2 regions of the Acidicapsa borealis genome follow, and region 1 is predicted to be linked to the other one. Evidence: riboswitches for the same ligand, from Rfam matches in the RefSeq annotation. Region 1 holds a riboswitch; the other holds the start of a gene.
The links. A riboswitch is a leader RNA that binds a small molecule or an ion and turns the genes downstream of it on or off. The one in region 1 is predicted to bind cobalamin.
Positions count from the first base shown of each region.

Region 2: linked by a shared signal. The riboswitch ahead of AC5S27_RS00235 (ribonucleoside-diphosphate reductase subunit alpha) and the one ahead of AC5S27_RS15405 (TonB-dependent receptor) in region 1 are both predicted to bind cobalamin.

Region 1 is NZ_JCACNY010000001.1:3,760,753-3,768,721, reverse strand. Features, by position in the region: gene AC5S27_RS15410 (hypothetical protein) at 1-1,623, shown strand, start outside; cobalamin riboswitch at 1,905-2,111, shown strand; gene AC5S27_RS15405 (TonB-dependent receptor) at 2,151-4,691, shown strand; gene AC5S27_RS15400 (carboxypeptidase-like regulatory domain-containing protein) at 4,981-7,969, shown strand, end outside.
Region 2 is NZ_JCACNY010000001.1:48,713-56,681, forward strand. Features, by position in the region: gene AC5S27_RS00205 (glutamate--tRNA ligase family protein) at 1-831, opposite strand, end outside; gene AC5S27_RS00210 (hypothetical protein) at 986-1,561, opposite strand; gene AC5S27_RS00215 (DUF4252 domain-containing protein) at 1,558-2,136, opposite strand; gene AC5S27_RS00220 (hypothetical protein) at 2,235-2,561, opposite strand; gene AC5S27_RS00225 (RNA polymerase sigma factor) at 2,588-3,118, opposite strand; gene AC5S27_RS00230 (DinB family protein) at 3,268-3,837, shown strand; cobalamin riboswitch at 4,031-4,258, shown strand; gene AC5S27_RS00235 (ribonucleoside-diphosphate reductase subunit alpha) at 4,405-6,849, shown strand; gene AC5S27_RS00240 (ribonucleotide-diphosphate reductase subunit beta) at 7,095-7,969, shown strand, end outside.

The sequences.
Region 1 (7,969 bases):
CCCAGCATGGCGAACGTCGTCCGCGGCGTCGACGCACACGATGGCTCCGACATCTGGCAAGTAACCCTCGGCACCCCAATCCAGGGCAGCGCCGCCATCGACTTCCACGTAATCAACGATAAGTGGGGCTGCCTCAGCACCGGCGTCATCGACCCCGACACGGCCCTCGACTACCAGGTCTGCTGGGTATCGCAGGATGGCAGCGGGAACCCGAAGACTGCGCGCTACTTCATGTTTGTGCTGAACGTCGCTGACGGAACAAAGGCAGTCGCGCCCGTACTCATCGACGGCCTCGATTTCAACACCGCCATGCGCAAAGCGCGAAGCTCCGCCGTGCTAATCCACCCGCAGGGAGTGAAGACCGTCCTGCAATGCACCGGATCGGTGAACGAAACCGCAAACGGATCGTCCGGCTATTGTTTCGCCTTCGAAACCGTCACGAACAAAGTAACCGCAATGTTAGCCACCACCATTGGCAAGGGCGCTGGAATTTGGATGGCCGGTGCCGGATTGGCCTGTGACAGTAATCAGGATTGCTACGCAATGACCGGCAACGGCGCCTTCGACGGCGTAAGCCAGTGGGGCGAAAGCTTCATCAAAATCCGCTACACGCCCGCCACAACTGCTGATGCAGCATCTCTCAAGGTGGTCGATCACTGGACACCTTGGACAGATGACGCGCGCGCGGGCGCCGCCAACACTGGACCCACCAGCAGACTAGCCGGCATGTCCATGGAAACCGAAGCGGTCCGCCCCGTCGGTGGGGGAATGTCCATGCCAATGGCGAATGCACGCATGGTAGCAAAACGAAATGAACGAGGACAGCCCGTCCTTCTTGTCTATCCACAGCTCTCTCCCGGTGCTCGAACCGATCAGGATCTTGGCTCGGGCGGTCTCACTTACATTGCGGAGCTGAATATTGTCTGCGGCGGTGGAAAGGACGGCTTACTCTACTGCATGCACGCAGAGAAGATGGGCGGAACGAAACCAGCGGATCTGGCAAAGGCCCACGCTAACTGCGGCAAACTCGTAGGCGGATCCCCAGTCTGGGCCACCATGAGCCCCGGCAACGACATCGATCCCTGCCCACAGGATCCGCGTGCTCTGAACTTCCTTCCCTTTGGCGATAGCGCTCACCTGCACGCCACACCGGTAACCATGTGGGACCCTCTGCTGAATGCCTGGACCCTGTTCGTCTGGGGCGAGAACCAGCAATTGCATAAATGGCAGCTAAGCTCATCCGCAGTTCCAAAATATCTAGCAGAAAGCCGCGAATACGCATCGCCGGATGTCCGCGGCAATCCCCCCGGCGGCATGCCCGGGGGCTTCTGCTCGGGTTCCAGCAACGGAAAGGACCCCAACTCGTACCTGCTGGTCTGTGCCGTTCCCCGCGGCGATGCCAACGCCAACAAAGTGCAGGGTCACATCCTCATCTTCGATCCAGTCCACGTAGGCGCCGACGGCATCCTGCAAAAACTCTGGGACTCAGACGATTGGGGCTGGTCTGGCGCACAGGATGGCGCCAAGTACAATCTCTTCAATAAGTTCATGCCACCTGTCATCGACGGTGGCGAGATCATCTTGCCCAACTACTCGGGCGGCGTATTGCTGATCGGACAGTAGATTGATCCGAGCAACGGGGTAAATATCACGATTCCCCGTGCCTTGATCGCCTTGCTCCGCAGGCTTCAGCGTCTGGCCACGGTCCCGTAACTGATTGAGCGGCGGCGTATAATCCTGTTAAATCGGTTCGAAGAGCGCGAAAGAATCGGCCTCGAGCCAGAGCTTAAGAATCACACAAAGGCAGGTTTCCCAAGCCGCCGCCAGCAGGATCAATTCCTGCATGGCCGCTACCATTTCGCACCCTTTCCTGCGCTGAAGCCGTCAGGCACCGCGCGAAACCCATAACGGAGACTCACCAGGATGTTCGGGAAGACGGTGCGAATCCGTCGCTGCCCCGCAACTGTGAGCGCACCCCTACCCAACGCCGTCTCTCAGGCAGCGGGGCAGGGAATCCGGCCATCAGCCACTGGGACCACTCCGCAAGGAGCCCTGGGAAGGCGGCCCGGAAAGGCGCAAGTCAGGAGACCGGTCCTCAGGTGCCAATCACCCGCTTCTAGTCCCGAGGGGGACGGAGGATATGAATGTTGTTGTCTAAATTGCTTAAGTTTTCTGACAGCCGCAAAGGCTCACGTTTCCAGGCCATAACGAGCATCGCCTTTCGCACTATCTGCACACTCTTCCTGCTTATCCCCGCAATCGCCTATGCCGGAGTCATCCGCGGTACCGTCACCGACACTTCAGGCGCAACGGTCACCGGCGCAACCGTGGTCCTGATGAACGGAACGAAGCTCGTCTCCTCCACGACCTCAACCTCCGACGGCAGCTTCCAATTCACCACCGGCCAGACCGGACGCTTCGCTCTCATCATCACCGCTCCCGGCTTCCGCCAACTCAACCCGCCGGCCTTCTACGCCGGTGCCGGCGACAGCGTCGAGCGCACGCTGGTTATGGAGCCCGAATGGGTCCGGCAGTCCATCGTCGTCACCCCCACCGGCACCCCTACCCCCCAGCAGCAAACCAGCGAAGCCACCAGCGTGATCGGCCCCCTCGACCTGAACTTCCGCGTTGACGTTGTCAGCGGCCTCCGCCTCATGCCCGGCACCGCCGTCTACCAGACCGGCCAACTCGGTGCGCAGACTTCTCTCTTCGTCCGCGGCGGCCCATCCGACTCCAACAAAGTCCTGCTCGACGGCGTCTCAGCCGGCGACCTGGGCGGCCGATTCGACTTCGGTCCCATGTCCACCACTGGCGTCGAAAGCGTAGAAGTCTACCGCGGTCCTAACTCCACCCTCTACGGCGCGGACGCTGGCAGCGGCGTCGTCAGCTTCAACACCCCGCGGGGCTTCAAGTCCACTCCATCCCTCCGTCTCGGCGGTGAATTCGGCGACTTCCACACCTTCCGCACCGATGCCGAACTCGCCGGCGCCCGCAAGAAGCTCGACTACTACAGCGCCTACTCCTGGCTCCAGACCTCGAACTCCATCCCCCGCGACCAGTTCCATGTCGGCACCGCCGCAGCCAACCTCGGCTACCAGGTCACCGGCAGCACCACCCTTCGCGGCACCATCCATTACGGCGTCGACGCCACCGGAGTCCCTAACGCCTACCAGTTCTACCGTGTAGCGGACGACGCCACACAAAAAGATCAAGACCTCTACATCAGCGGTTCCATCGACAATCAGACAACCCTCGACTTCCACAACGTCGTCCGTTACGGCGCCTCCCGCAAGCGCGAACAGTACGCCCTCTGGCAGCCTGAAGGCCAGCTCATCGACTACTACGATGATCCCGTCTACGGACCCACCTACGCCTACTTCGGCAACTCCGTCACCTTCAAAGGCGCCAACGGCTACGTAGCCTCCGGTCGCGCCATGCTCGATTATCCAGAGACCTATCCATACAAATCCGAACTCGCCTCCAACCGCGACGAGCTCGTCTATCAAGGCGACTACCGCTTCACCCCTCACATTACGGGCCTGATCGGCTTTCGCTTTGAAAATGAACGTGGCCTCGAAAACATCCCCTCGTATACGACCCACGAGTCTACCGAGCGCACCAACTACGACTACATCGCCTCTGTCCACGGCGACTTCAAAAACCGCTTCTTCTACACCCTCGGCGGCAGCCTAGAACACTACTCTCAGTTCGGCACCCAGACCTCACCCCGCGCCGGCCTGTCCTATTACCTGATCAAGCCCCGTCGCGGCATCTTCAACGGGACCCGCCTGCTCTTCAACTACGGCGACGCAGTCCGCGAACCAGCCCTCACCGACCAGTTCGGCTCGCTCTACCAGTTTCTCGCGACCAACGGTTACACCGATGTCGCCCAGCAACTCCACATCGGAAAGCTCACCGCCCCCACCACCCGCACATACGAGGGCGGCCTCGAACAAGCCTTCCTCGGCGACCGCATCATCTTCCGCTCCACCTACTTCCACAACCAGTTCGGCCGTCAAATTGAGTCGGTCGGCGGACGTCTTCTGCCCAACCTCATCCCCGGCCTGTCCGACCAGCAGAAAGCCGATCTGATAGCCGCCCTCGGCTACTACTACACCGATGACTACGGCCTCTACGTCAACTCGGAAGCCTACCGAGCCCAGGGCATCGAAACCACGGTAGAAGGCGGCATCGGACGCAGCCTCTTCCTCCGAGGCGGCTATACCTACCTCGACGCCGTAGTCCAGCGCTCCTTCAGCAGCGACAACGAAGCCCTCGCCGGAGGTTACGAGCCGACCTATGATGGCATCCCGATCGGGTCGTACTCTCCGCTGAAGGGCGCACGGCCCTTCCGCCGCCCGCCCCACAGCGGCTTCATCTCCGCCAGCTACACCGGCCAGAAGTGGACAATGATCTTCAACTCCGCCTTCTCCAGCCGCAGCGACGACTCCACCTACCTCGCTTACTCCGACCTCAACGGCGGAAACAGCCTCCTGCTGCCCAACCGTAACCTCGACTACGGCTTCGCCAAAGTAGATCTAGGCGGCAGCTACCAGTTCTGGCCCCGGGTCAGCATCTACGGACAGACAGAAAACCTGCTCAGCAACCAGCACATAGCCCCCATCGGCTACCTCAGCCTGCCGTTCACCTACCGTGTCGGCCTCCGACTCACACTAGGCAAATCCAGGTAATCCAACCTACCAATCCCGCATTTCAGTAGGGGGTAGTTTTCGCGATCCAGTAGACCGGATCGTGGAAACTGCCCCCGTTTTCCACCATCTTGTTGAATTTGCAGGAGATTATTGTTGCCCTAAAGCTGATCTGTGTTAATCAATAAATACCCCGGATCTAGTTGCTCGCCGTTGTCGCTTCTCGCTCAACAACGGACTAGAGAAGAGCACGTTATGCCCAAGGACAGGCATGCGATCTGTCCGCAAGACAATCAAAAACAATTCATAACGAAGTATCTGTGAGGAGACTATGTCTACAACTTACTGGAGGCGTTTCGCCTGTCGTGGCATGCTGGCAATTCTCGTTGCCTTGACTTCCACGGCATCGGCTATGGCCCAGCAAACCCTCGGCTCCATCAACGGAACAGTTCTCGACAGTTCTGAAGCCTCAGTCCCAGACGCCGTCGTCACCGTGACCAACACCCAGATCGATCTCAGCCGCTCCGCCAAAACCCAGGGAAATGGCTTCTTCCAGATATTCAATCTACCCATCGGCACCTACTCTGTGAAGATCACCCGGGACGGGTTCCAGACCACGACGTTGAATGGCATCACTGTCCAGGAAGCGCGTGCGACTACTATCAACGCCACCCTCAAGGTAGGCCAGGTCGCCGAGTCGGTTGAAGTCACTGCTAATCCGCTTCTCAATGCTACCGACGCAACCAACGGCTACACTCTCGACGCATCGCAGATCGCGCTCACCCCGCTCGCCACCGGCAGCTTTACCCAGCTCGCCGTGCTCTCTCCCGGTGTGAACGCGGAACTCCTCAGCGGACTCGATTCCAACAGCGGTCTCGGCAACCAGCCCATCTGGGCCAACGGCCAGCGCGACACTTCCAACACTTTCCAGGTGAACGGCGTCGACGTCACCAACCTCTTCAACGGCAAGAGCTCCAGCGGATCTACCTCGCAGCGCTATAACTTCAACATCGGCGCGGGCAGTACTTCGGGCTCGTCGGCAGCCGGTAGCGGAACAATCGGCGGCGCCAACCCCACCGGCACCTCGGTCTATGGCTCGAATGGCAACAGCCTGCCTTCCCCTCCACCCGAGTTCACTCAGGAAATCCGCGTCAACACCTCGATGTATGACGCCCAGCAGGGCGCAACCTCAGGCGCCCAGATCGACGTCAACACTGCCAGTGGCACAAACGCCTGGCACGGCCAGATCTATGGCACTTTCGCCAACAACTCGCTCAACGCCGCACCCTATTTCTTCAACCAGCAGTACCAGCTCTCCACCGAAGGTGTAGGCGCGTTTCCCCGCTCCCTGGTCAATCCGGCCCTGCATCGCTGGTCCACAGGCGCTACCGCTGGCGGACCCATTTATAATGACAAGCTGTTCGTCTTTGTCGCATACCAGCATCGCTACAATTCAGATCAATCCACCGGTCTCACGCAATTCAACGTACCCGTCGGCCTGACCGACGATCGCTCGATCGCTGGTCTCACATCTGCTGCCACGTCATGGGCCGGCGGTAAGACCTACACAGGAGCCATCGGTCCCATCGCCACTTCGCTGCTCAACGCCAAGCTCCCCAACGGCCAGTACCTTATTCCCTCCGCTCAATCCAACGAGCCCTACCAATATGGTGTCCCCAACGTCACCCTTCAGGGCACTTCGATCCTGACCGCCGATCAGGGCGTCGGCGACGTGGATTACGATGTCAACGCCAAGGATCGCCTCTCGCTCAAGTACTACTATCAGACCGATCCGGTCTCAAAGCCGTATGGCTACTCTCAAACCGGCGGCTTCCCCGTAACCCAGCAGAACGATGCGCAGGTCGGCGCACTGGACAACACCATCTCCATCGGTTCGCGTTTCAACTGGGAGCAGCGCCTCGGGTTTACCCGCACCAAGTCCTACAGTTCCTTCGATCAGACCGTGACCAACCCCGGTGGCTCCCCGAACTTCGGCGTTGGCGCAGGCGGCACCATCCCCGGCCTCGTCAATGGCACTGGTCTGCCTGGTCTTTTGATTTCGTCCTTTGCTAGCAGCCAGGTGGATTCGCCCGGCCTGAAGGTCGGCCCATACAGCTCTTTCGCCAACATGGGCTACACCCAGAACCGCGTCAATCCTTCGACGAACGTGATCTTTGCGCTCGGTAAGCACACCATCGTCGCCGGCGGCGGCTACAGCTACACCCAGCTGAATATCGACAACAACCGCACCGGACTAGCCCAGATCAAAGCCAAGAACTTTCAAACTTTCCTTGCAGATAAGTCCAACGGCTCCTCCGTGTTGGACAGCATCGATCCGAATACCAACCGCAACAATGCTGACCGCTACTACCGGTCCAACGAAATCTCAGCCTATGTGCAGGACAAGTGGCAGGTCCTCTCCAATCTCACCATCACCGCCGGCGTCCGTTATGACTACCACGGCGGCCTGACCGAGAAGTATGGCAACATGTTCAACTTCGACCCATCCCGCTACGACGTCACTGGAGACACAACGCAGGGCTTTATCGTCAACAACGCAGGCTTTGAAATCGCCCGCAACAACAAAGCCAACTCCGATACAGCTGACTTCGCTTCCAACGATTCAACATTGACCGGCCGCCAGTGGGGCATCTCGCCTCGTGTCGGGTTTGCCTGGTCTCCCAAGCAAAACCACGGCAAGGTCGTCTTTCGCGGTGGCGCGGGCCTCTATTACGACCGCGGTGAACTTTTCAGCTACCTCTCGCAGCCGGCGGGCAGCGGCAACGGTGGTCCGTTTGGTGTGACCGAGTCTGCACCGCTGGCCAGCTATATCGTCGGCACAGGCAAGACGCTCGCTAACCCCATCGGTTCGCCAATCTACTCCAGCCCCAGTTCCGACCCAAGCACCATCAAGCCCTCCTTGCAGGCAGTGCTCAACAACCTCACCGGCGATAGCGCGGAATTCGGCAAGAAGTGCGGCGCCATCGATAACCAGGAAGGCTACACCGATTGCCCGGACGTGCTGAATTTCGGCGCCTACGGTAAGAACAACGTGTTGCCTTACACAATCAACTTCAGCTTCAACTTCCAGTACCAGCCCACCAATGACGTGGCTATCACGATCGGCTACACCGGCAACCTCGGTCGCCACGCAGTCGTTCCCGTACCCCTGAACGAGCCGGGCATCGCGACAGCCAGCAACCCCATCCATGGGGAAACCGCCACCTATGGCTTCCAGGTTCTCAACCAGAACTCCTTCAGCGGCTACGATTACAACAGCATCGCCGGCGAACCATGGAATACCGAAGACGGCGGCAACA
Region 2 (7,969 bases), 3.7 Mb from region 1:
CAGAATCTGCCGCGCGGTCGACTTTAACAGATCCGCCCCACGCACCACCTCGGTAATCCCCATCGCCGCATCATCCACCACGCAGGAGAGCTGGTAGCTCGGCACATTATCCCGACGCCAGACAAGAAAATCACCGAAGTCTACCCCGGCCACAAACCGCTGCGGGCCCAGGTTCTGGTCATAGAACTCAACCGCCACGCCATCCCGCACACGAAAACGCCAGTTGGCCGCCTCCGGCCCATACTTGCTTGCCGTTGGCCCCGGCAGCTGCGCCGTCTCTGCACTCAAATGTCGGCAGGTCCCTGGATAGACCGGCTCATCATCCAATCCGGCAACGCCGCCAGCAGCGCCCTCATGCGGAGCAGAAGCAGCCATCGCCAGCTCTTTCCGCGAACACCGGCAAGGGAACAGATACCCTCTCCGCAGCAGCTTCTGAAAAGCATCCCGATACAGCCCATGCCGCTTGCTCTGCCAGTACGGCCCAAAAGGCCCACCCATGCCAGATCTGTCGACAGCATTCTTCCCCGGCCCAGCCCAACCCGAACTCCAGCCGGCGCTCACGCCAGCTTTATCCGGACCCTCCTGCCAGCGAATCCCAAGCCAGCGCAGATCCTCAATCGCCGCCTCGGCATACTCTACCTTTGAACGCTCCGGATCAAGATCATCCATCCGCATCACCAGCGTTCCGCCCGCATCCCGCGCCCGCTGGTACGCCGTCCAGAATGTCCGAGCATGGCCTACATGCAGCAGCCCGGTCGGCGAAGGCGCAAGCCGCCCCCGGTACCCCTCCACCGTTCGCTCAAACCCCGGAAGATATCTCTGCGTGGCCACAGCCTTCAGTCTACGCAGACAGCTCGGCGCGCGGATAGGGTCATCTTGGTACCCAATCCGCGCGCCGCGCTGTTGCTCTTGCCGTTGTCCTTGTTTTTCTGGTTGTCATTCCCGAAGGGAGTCCGCTGTTGCCCCTACGAAGGGGGTACCAACCCTACTGCCCCTCGCCAGAATCCTTTTCGTCGTGCTCCTTGCTCTCACTATCTTTGCTGTCGTCATCCCGATGATGCCGGTGCTTCGCCATCTCATCCGTCAGCTGATCCGGATTCATCGACAACTGCACCACATTCATCTCGCGCCCATCCAGGCTCACCACCAGCATCCCCAGATGGTCGCCCTCCGGCCGCACCAGGATCAGGTTTTGATCGTCGCCCTTGCGGCTCGTCTCACGGATGATCCGCTGCCAGCCCTTGCCGGCTTTCTCTTCAACGAGGGCATTGAACTCGTCCCCGTCGATCGGCCCGTCCACATTCTCAATCTCCGCCACATGCAGCCCGCGAACCCCGCCATGCGTAGCCCGCCCAGCCACAAAGCTGATCAGCCCCATGAACGGAATCTTGTTCGCATGGACGTGGTACCGGTGCTCGATCCCGCGAACAACCTCGTCAAACCCGCCGCCGCCCATGCCCGCCCCGTTCGCAGCCAGCATGATCGCCGGAGTCATCACCGCAACCAGTCCTACGGGAACCAGCGCCACCTTCCACATCCCAGATTTCTTCTGCTGTGTCATTTGCCGGCCTCTTTCTGCGCCTTCTTCGCCACGCTCTTGGGAATCCCGAAGTTACCGCCCAGCTCGCCAATCTTGTCGATGTCGATCGGCCCCAGGATCAGCACCAGCGAAAGCTGCTTCTCCTCCGCATCCAGCACAAACAATCCCTGCATCTGCCCGTTCACGATCTTCACAAAAACGTCCGTCCCGGAGGCCTTGCCTTTCGTGCTCTCATGCACCATCGAAGACCAGTCGGAGCCCTGAAAATACTTCCTCAGTCCCTCCAACTCCTCCGCTGTATACGAGTTCTCCTTGTCGAAGTCATACTCGCGAACGTAGACGCCCTTCAGGTTCTGCACCATGTTCCGCGCATCTTTGTCGCTGTCGTCCTTCATGAACTTGGCCGCGAACGCCAGCATATTCTTGTCCAGCGTGACTTCCGTGACATGCGAAGCCCGCGCCGCCAGCGTCTTCTCAATCGGCGAGGGCGCCGGCAAGGAATCCTGTCCGTACGCAGCCGCCGACACCAATCCCGACACCACCATCCCCAAACCCACAATCCCTGCCCACATCGCGCTCCGCTTCATCTTGTTCATCTCGTCCCACTTTCTCCCGTATCGGGGCCATCTTTGTTGTTGAGAGCCCGCGCTCTCGTTGATCCCCGGGGCCAAGAGCCCCTCAGGGATTGGCCCGCCTACTTGTCGTCGTCCGCCAGCTTCTCGTTCACCCGGTCCAGCGTCCTGCTCGTAATCCGGAGCGCCATCATCACCTGCGCCCGCGCCTCTTCTCCCTTACGGCGCTCTTCCATCTGCTGGTGGTACACCGCAACCCCGCCACACACCGCCACCAGCACCAGCGAAGCCGCAATCCGCTGCGCAAAGTGAACTCTCCACCACGGCCTCGACTCCGCCCGCCGCCGCTCCCGAGCCCGCGCCAGCACCCGCTGCTTCAACCCCAGCGGAGCATCCTGGCGCTGCATCGCCTGCCGCAGCTTGACTTCAAAATCCTGCATCTCGTCCATATCTTTATGCTCCATGGCTGTCGCGCTTATCGCACAAACTCCTTCAATGTCTGCTGAGCCCTGGCCCGCAACAGCTTCAACCCGCGCTGCAGATTGCTCTTCACCGTTGCCACCGGAGCCCGCATCATCACCGCAATCTCATCGGGCGACATATCTTCCTGGTATCGCAGGACGATCGCCGCACGCTGGGCCTCAGGCAATGCCGCCAGCAGTTGTTCCATGCGCACAGACAGTGGCGACTCACGATCCATCTCCACCACGCCGTGCCGTTCCTCAAGTTCTTCCCAGACATCGGTGCCCAGGCTGGCAGCTTTCGTCCGTTTCCGCCGCAACGCGTCCGTCGAGCGGTGCAGCGTCACCTGCCGCAGCCAGTAGCGCGCATGATTCGCCGAGCCTAAACGAGGCAGGTGCCGGTCCAGCTCGAGCAGAACATCCTGCGCGATCTCCTCCGCCAACCCGTGATCTCCCGTAATACGCCATGCCATCGAGAAAACCATCGACTGGTGCTCGTCCACGAGCTCTTCGAAGTCCGGCTGCCAGCTCAACGTCTCTCCCATGTGCCTCTACTCTCTAATCCGCAGAAACTTCTCCATCCGGATGCAATGCCATACGATTTTTTTCGCAAAGATGTTTCCGCAGAAATTTTCAGCCTTGCCATCCCCATTCGCCACACCTGAGAATGGGCAGGCTCGCTGTACGCCCGATCATGACACCCGATATCCAGCTTCTCGAAGAACAGCTAGCCTTCGCCGCCAGCGAGGCCGCGGCTTTCGCCACGCATCTCACGCCGGAGCAGGGAAGCCAACGGCCCGCAGCCAATTCCTGGAGCGCCGCCGAGTGCCTCGACCACCTCGCCGTCACCAATCGCGCCTACCTGGCCAACATGCTCACCGCCGCGGCCACCGCAAGGGCCAACGGGAAGATGCGCCGCCGCCCGGCAAAACCGGGCATCTTCGGCCGCCTCTTCACCAGCCTCCTCGAACCACCCGTGAAGCCGGGCCGCAAAATCAAGGCTCCCGCCATCATCCAGCCATCCGCGTCAGCCACCCTCGCCGAAGCCTCCGCCAGCTTTTTCCAATCCCAACAGGAAATACGATCCTTTCTCAATGCCAACGCCGATCTCGACCTGGCCAGAATCCCATTCGCCAACCCCTTCATCCCAGGGTTGCGGTTCAGTCTGGTCACAGGCGTCCACATTCTGCTGGCCCATGAACGCCGGCACCTCTGGCAGGCAAAGCAGGCCGTCGACCTGGTCCGTTCCTCGCTCCACTCCTAGTTCCAAATCTGGTGCGATTCCAACACAAAAGATGAGTTTTCAACCTCTGTCTTCACCGGCTTGAGACTATAATTGCCTCAAATTTAGGGCGAATAAAAAGCGAAGATATTGAGAATAAATCAGTTACGGCAATAGGCCCAATTTCCACACTGACCACAACATATAGATGTTGACCCGCTATCGGACTCACGATATAGTCGGTAAGTCTTTTGGTAATGCAACTCACACCTGCATTTGAAAAGGGACTCCGGCGAACTTCCGGAACTGCCCCGCAGCGGTAAACAGGAACGAACGCTCCGACATGGCACTGGTGCAATCCCGGTTCCGCCATGGACCGGTAAAGCATTGGGAAGCCGGAGTTATTAGGCAGCCTGCAAGTCCCAGAATTGCTGTATTGCCCTGCCAAGAGTCGAAACACGCACACGCCTCCGAGGGGAAGGCCGGGTGAGGAAAGCTCGTTTTTGTTGAACGCAGCTAGCCCCGTCCGTTTTCACTCCCCGGCCATGAATTAGGAACCACACCGGCATCAGAACCGGGTCATACCTTCGAAGAAAGGACCATTCCCCAATGGCCACACTGCAGCACTCCCTCGCCGAAATCGATTCGAACTTCCCCCCCACAGACGCCGCACCGCAGATGCAGGTCCGCAAGCGCAACGGCGGCTATGAGCCCGTCGATGTGAACAAGATCGTCCGCGCCGTTGAGCGCTGCTGCCACGGCCTCCCGCACGTCGACCCCATCCGCGTCGCCAGTAAAACCATTGGCGGCCTCTTCGACGGTGCCTCGACCCGCGAACTCGACTCCATTTCCATCCAGACCGCTGCGTCGCTCATCGCCGAGGAGCCGGAATACTCGCGCCTCGCCGCCCGCCTGCTCATGGCCACCATCGCCAAGGAAGTCGCCGGCCAGAACATCTACTCCTTCTCGCAGTCGGTCGAAATCGGCAACCGCGAAGGCGTTGTCTCCGCCGACGCAGCTGCGTTCGTACAGGCCAACGCCCGCAAGCTCAACGCCGCCATCGACGACCGCTACGACGACCGGTTTGAGTACTTCGGCCTGCGCACCGTGTATGACCGCTATCTGCTGCGCCACCCCATCACGCGCAAAGTGACCGAGACACCGCAGTACTTCTTCATGCGCGTGGCTTCCGGCCTCTCGACCCGCGTGAACGAAGCCGTCGATTTCTACAACCTGCTGGCCTCGCACGACTACCTTCCCAGTTCGCCGACCCTCTTCAACAGCGGCACCAAGCACAGCCAGATGTCCAGCTGCTATCTGCTCGACTCGCCGCTCGATTCGCTCGACTCCATCTACGACGCCTACAAGCAGATCGCGCTGCTGTCGAAGTTCTCCGGCGGCATCGGTCTCGCCTTCCACCGCATCCGCAGCGAAGGTTCGCTGATCCGCGCTACCAACGGCCTGTCGAACGGCATCGTTCCCTGGCTCCGCACCCTCGACGCTTCTGTCGCTGCTGTCAACCAGGGCGGCAAGCGCAAGGGCGCAGCCTGTGTCTACCTCGAACCGTGGCACGCCGACGTCGAGAGCTTTCTTGAAATGCGCGACAACACCGGCGACGCAGCCCGCCGCACCTACAACCTGAATCTCGCCAACTGGATCCCCGACCTCTTCATGCGCCGCGCCGATGAAGACGGCATGTGGTCGCTCTTCGATCCCAAGGATGTCCCGACCCTCACCGACCTCTACGGCAAGGATTTTGAAGCCGCCTACGTCGCCGCCGAAGAAAAGCAGCTCTACCAGCGCCAGGTGAAGGCCCGCGACCTATATGCCCGCATGATGCGCACCCTCGCAGAAACCGGCAACGGCTGGATGGTCTTCAAGGACGCCTGCAACATCAAGTGCAACCAGACTGGCGCTCCGGGCAACACGGTGCATCTCTCGAACCTCTGCACCGAGATCACCGAAGTCACCTCCAATAAGGAAACCGCCGTCTGCAACCTCGGCTCCATCAACCTCGGCCGTCACCTGACCGTTGAGGGCGGAGTGGCCAGGTTCGATTTCGAAAAGCTCGCCGCGACCGTTCGCCACGCCGTGCCCATGCTCGACCGCGTCATCGACATCAACTACTACCCGGTACCGCAGGCCGCCGGATCGAACAGCCGCTGGCGCCCGGTAGGCCTCGGTGTCATGGGTCTGCAGGATGTCTTCTTCCAGCTCCGCTGGGCCTTTGATTCGCCGGAAGCCCGCGAGCTTTCCGCCAAGATCCAGGAAGAAATCTACTTCCATGCGCTGTCTGCGTCGGTTGAGCTGGCAGAAAAGTCCGGCCCGCACGAGGCCTTCCAGGAAACTCGCGCCGCCCAGGGCGAATTCCAGTTCGACCTCTGGGGCGTCACCCCGAAGGACACCGCCCGCTGGGAAGCTCTGCGCCAGCGTATGAAGACCACTGGCCTGCGCAACTCGCTGATGATCGCCATTGCGCCGACCGCAACCATCGCATCCATCGTCGGCTGCTATGAGTGCATCGAGCCGCAGATCTCCAACATGTTCAAGCGTGAGACGCTTTCGGGCGAGTTCATGCAGATCAACAAATACCTGGTCAACGAGCTCAAGGCCCTCGGCCTCTGGTCCGAGGAGATGCGCACCCGCATCAAGATCGCCGAAGGCTCCATCCAGTCCATCGACGAGATTCCTGCGGAACTGAAGGCCATCTATCGCACCGTCTGGGAGATTCCCATGCGCTCGCTGATCGACATGGCCGCCGACCGCGGAGCGTTTATCGATCAGAGCCAGTCGCTCAACCTCTTCGCCGAGTCGCCCAACATCGGCCGCCTCAGCAGCATGTACATGTACGCATGGAAGAAGGGAATCAAGACCACCTACTACCTGCGTTCGCGCCCGGCCACCAAGATCGCCAAAACCACGGTAGCCGTAGCCAACCGCGTCATCCCCACAGCCCCTCCGGCGGAAGTTTTGAACCCGTTCGCAGGTCAGGCAGCGACCGACGCAATTGCCTGCAGCCTCGAAAATCCCGAAAGCTGCGAGGCCTGCCAGTAGACTTTCGGCGCTGTGGAACAAAGTTGTAGAACAATTCAGTCCAGCGCCGAAAATTACCGTTCGCTGTAACAAGGCACAAAACACCATAATTCAACGCAACTGCAAGCCCCTGAAAACAAAGCACTTCGAACAAAGCCAATCAGGGGCTGCGCAGTTCAGCCAAAAATGCTCCGCGTGGAACAATTTCGCGAGCGCTCTTGCACCACTCAGAAACCCTGTTTTTCAGTAAGAATTGGAGTCACAGCATGTCCACCAAAGCCCCCCTCAGCATCCTCGATCCAGGCCTCTCCCTCACCCTGCGGCCCATGCGCTATCCCGTTTTCTTTGACATGTTCAAAGACGGCATCAAGAACACCTGGACCGTTGAAGAAGTCGACTTTTCGACCGATCTCGTCGATCTGCGCTCACGCCTCACGCCCGCCGAAATCCACCTGATCCAGCGCCTGGTCGCCTTCTTCGCCACCGGCGATTCGATCGTTTCCAACAACCTCGTGCTGAACCTCTACAAGCACATCAACTCCCCGGAAGCGCGCCTCTACCTATCGCGGCAGCTCTTCGAGGAGGCGGTGCACGTCCAGTTCTACCTCACGCTGCTCGACAACTACGTGCCAGACCCGGACGCCCGCGCCGCCGCCTTTGCCGCTGTCGAAAATATTCCGTCGATCAGCAAGAAGGCCGACTTCTGTATGAAGTGGATGGACTCCATCCAGAAGCTAGACGAGCTCCGCACCCCCGCCGAGCAGAAGCAATTCGTGCTCAACCTCGTCTGCTTCGCGGGCTGCATCGAGGGCCTCTTCTTCTTCGCGGCGTTCGCGTATGTCTACTTCCTGCGCAGCCGTGGCCTGCTCAACGGCCTCGCAGCCGGCACCAACTGGGTCTTCCGCGACGAAAGCTGCCACCTCGAATTCGCCTTCGAAGTGGTCAACATCGTCCGCAGCCAGCACCCGGAGCTTTTCGACGCCCAACTCGAAGCCGACATCGTCACCATGATGCGCGAAGCCGTCGACTGCGAACTCCAGTTTGCCGAAGATCTGCTTTCCGGCGGCGTAGCCGGCTTATCCGTCCGCGAGATGCGCCAGTACCTCGAATACGTAGCCGACAGCCGCGTCGTCCGCCTCGG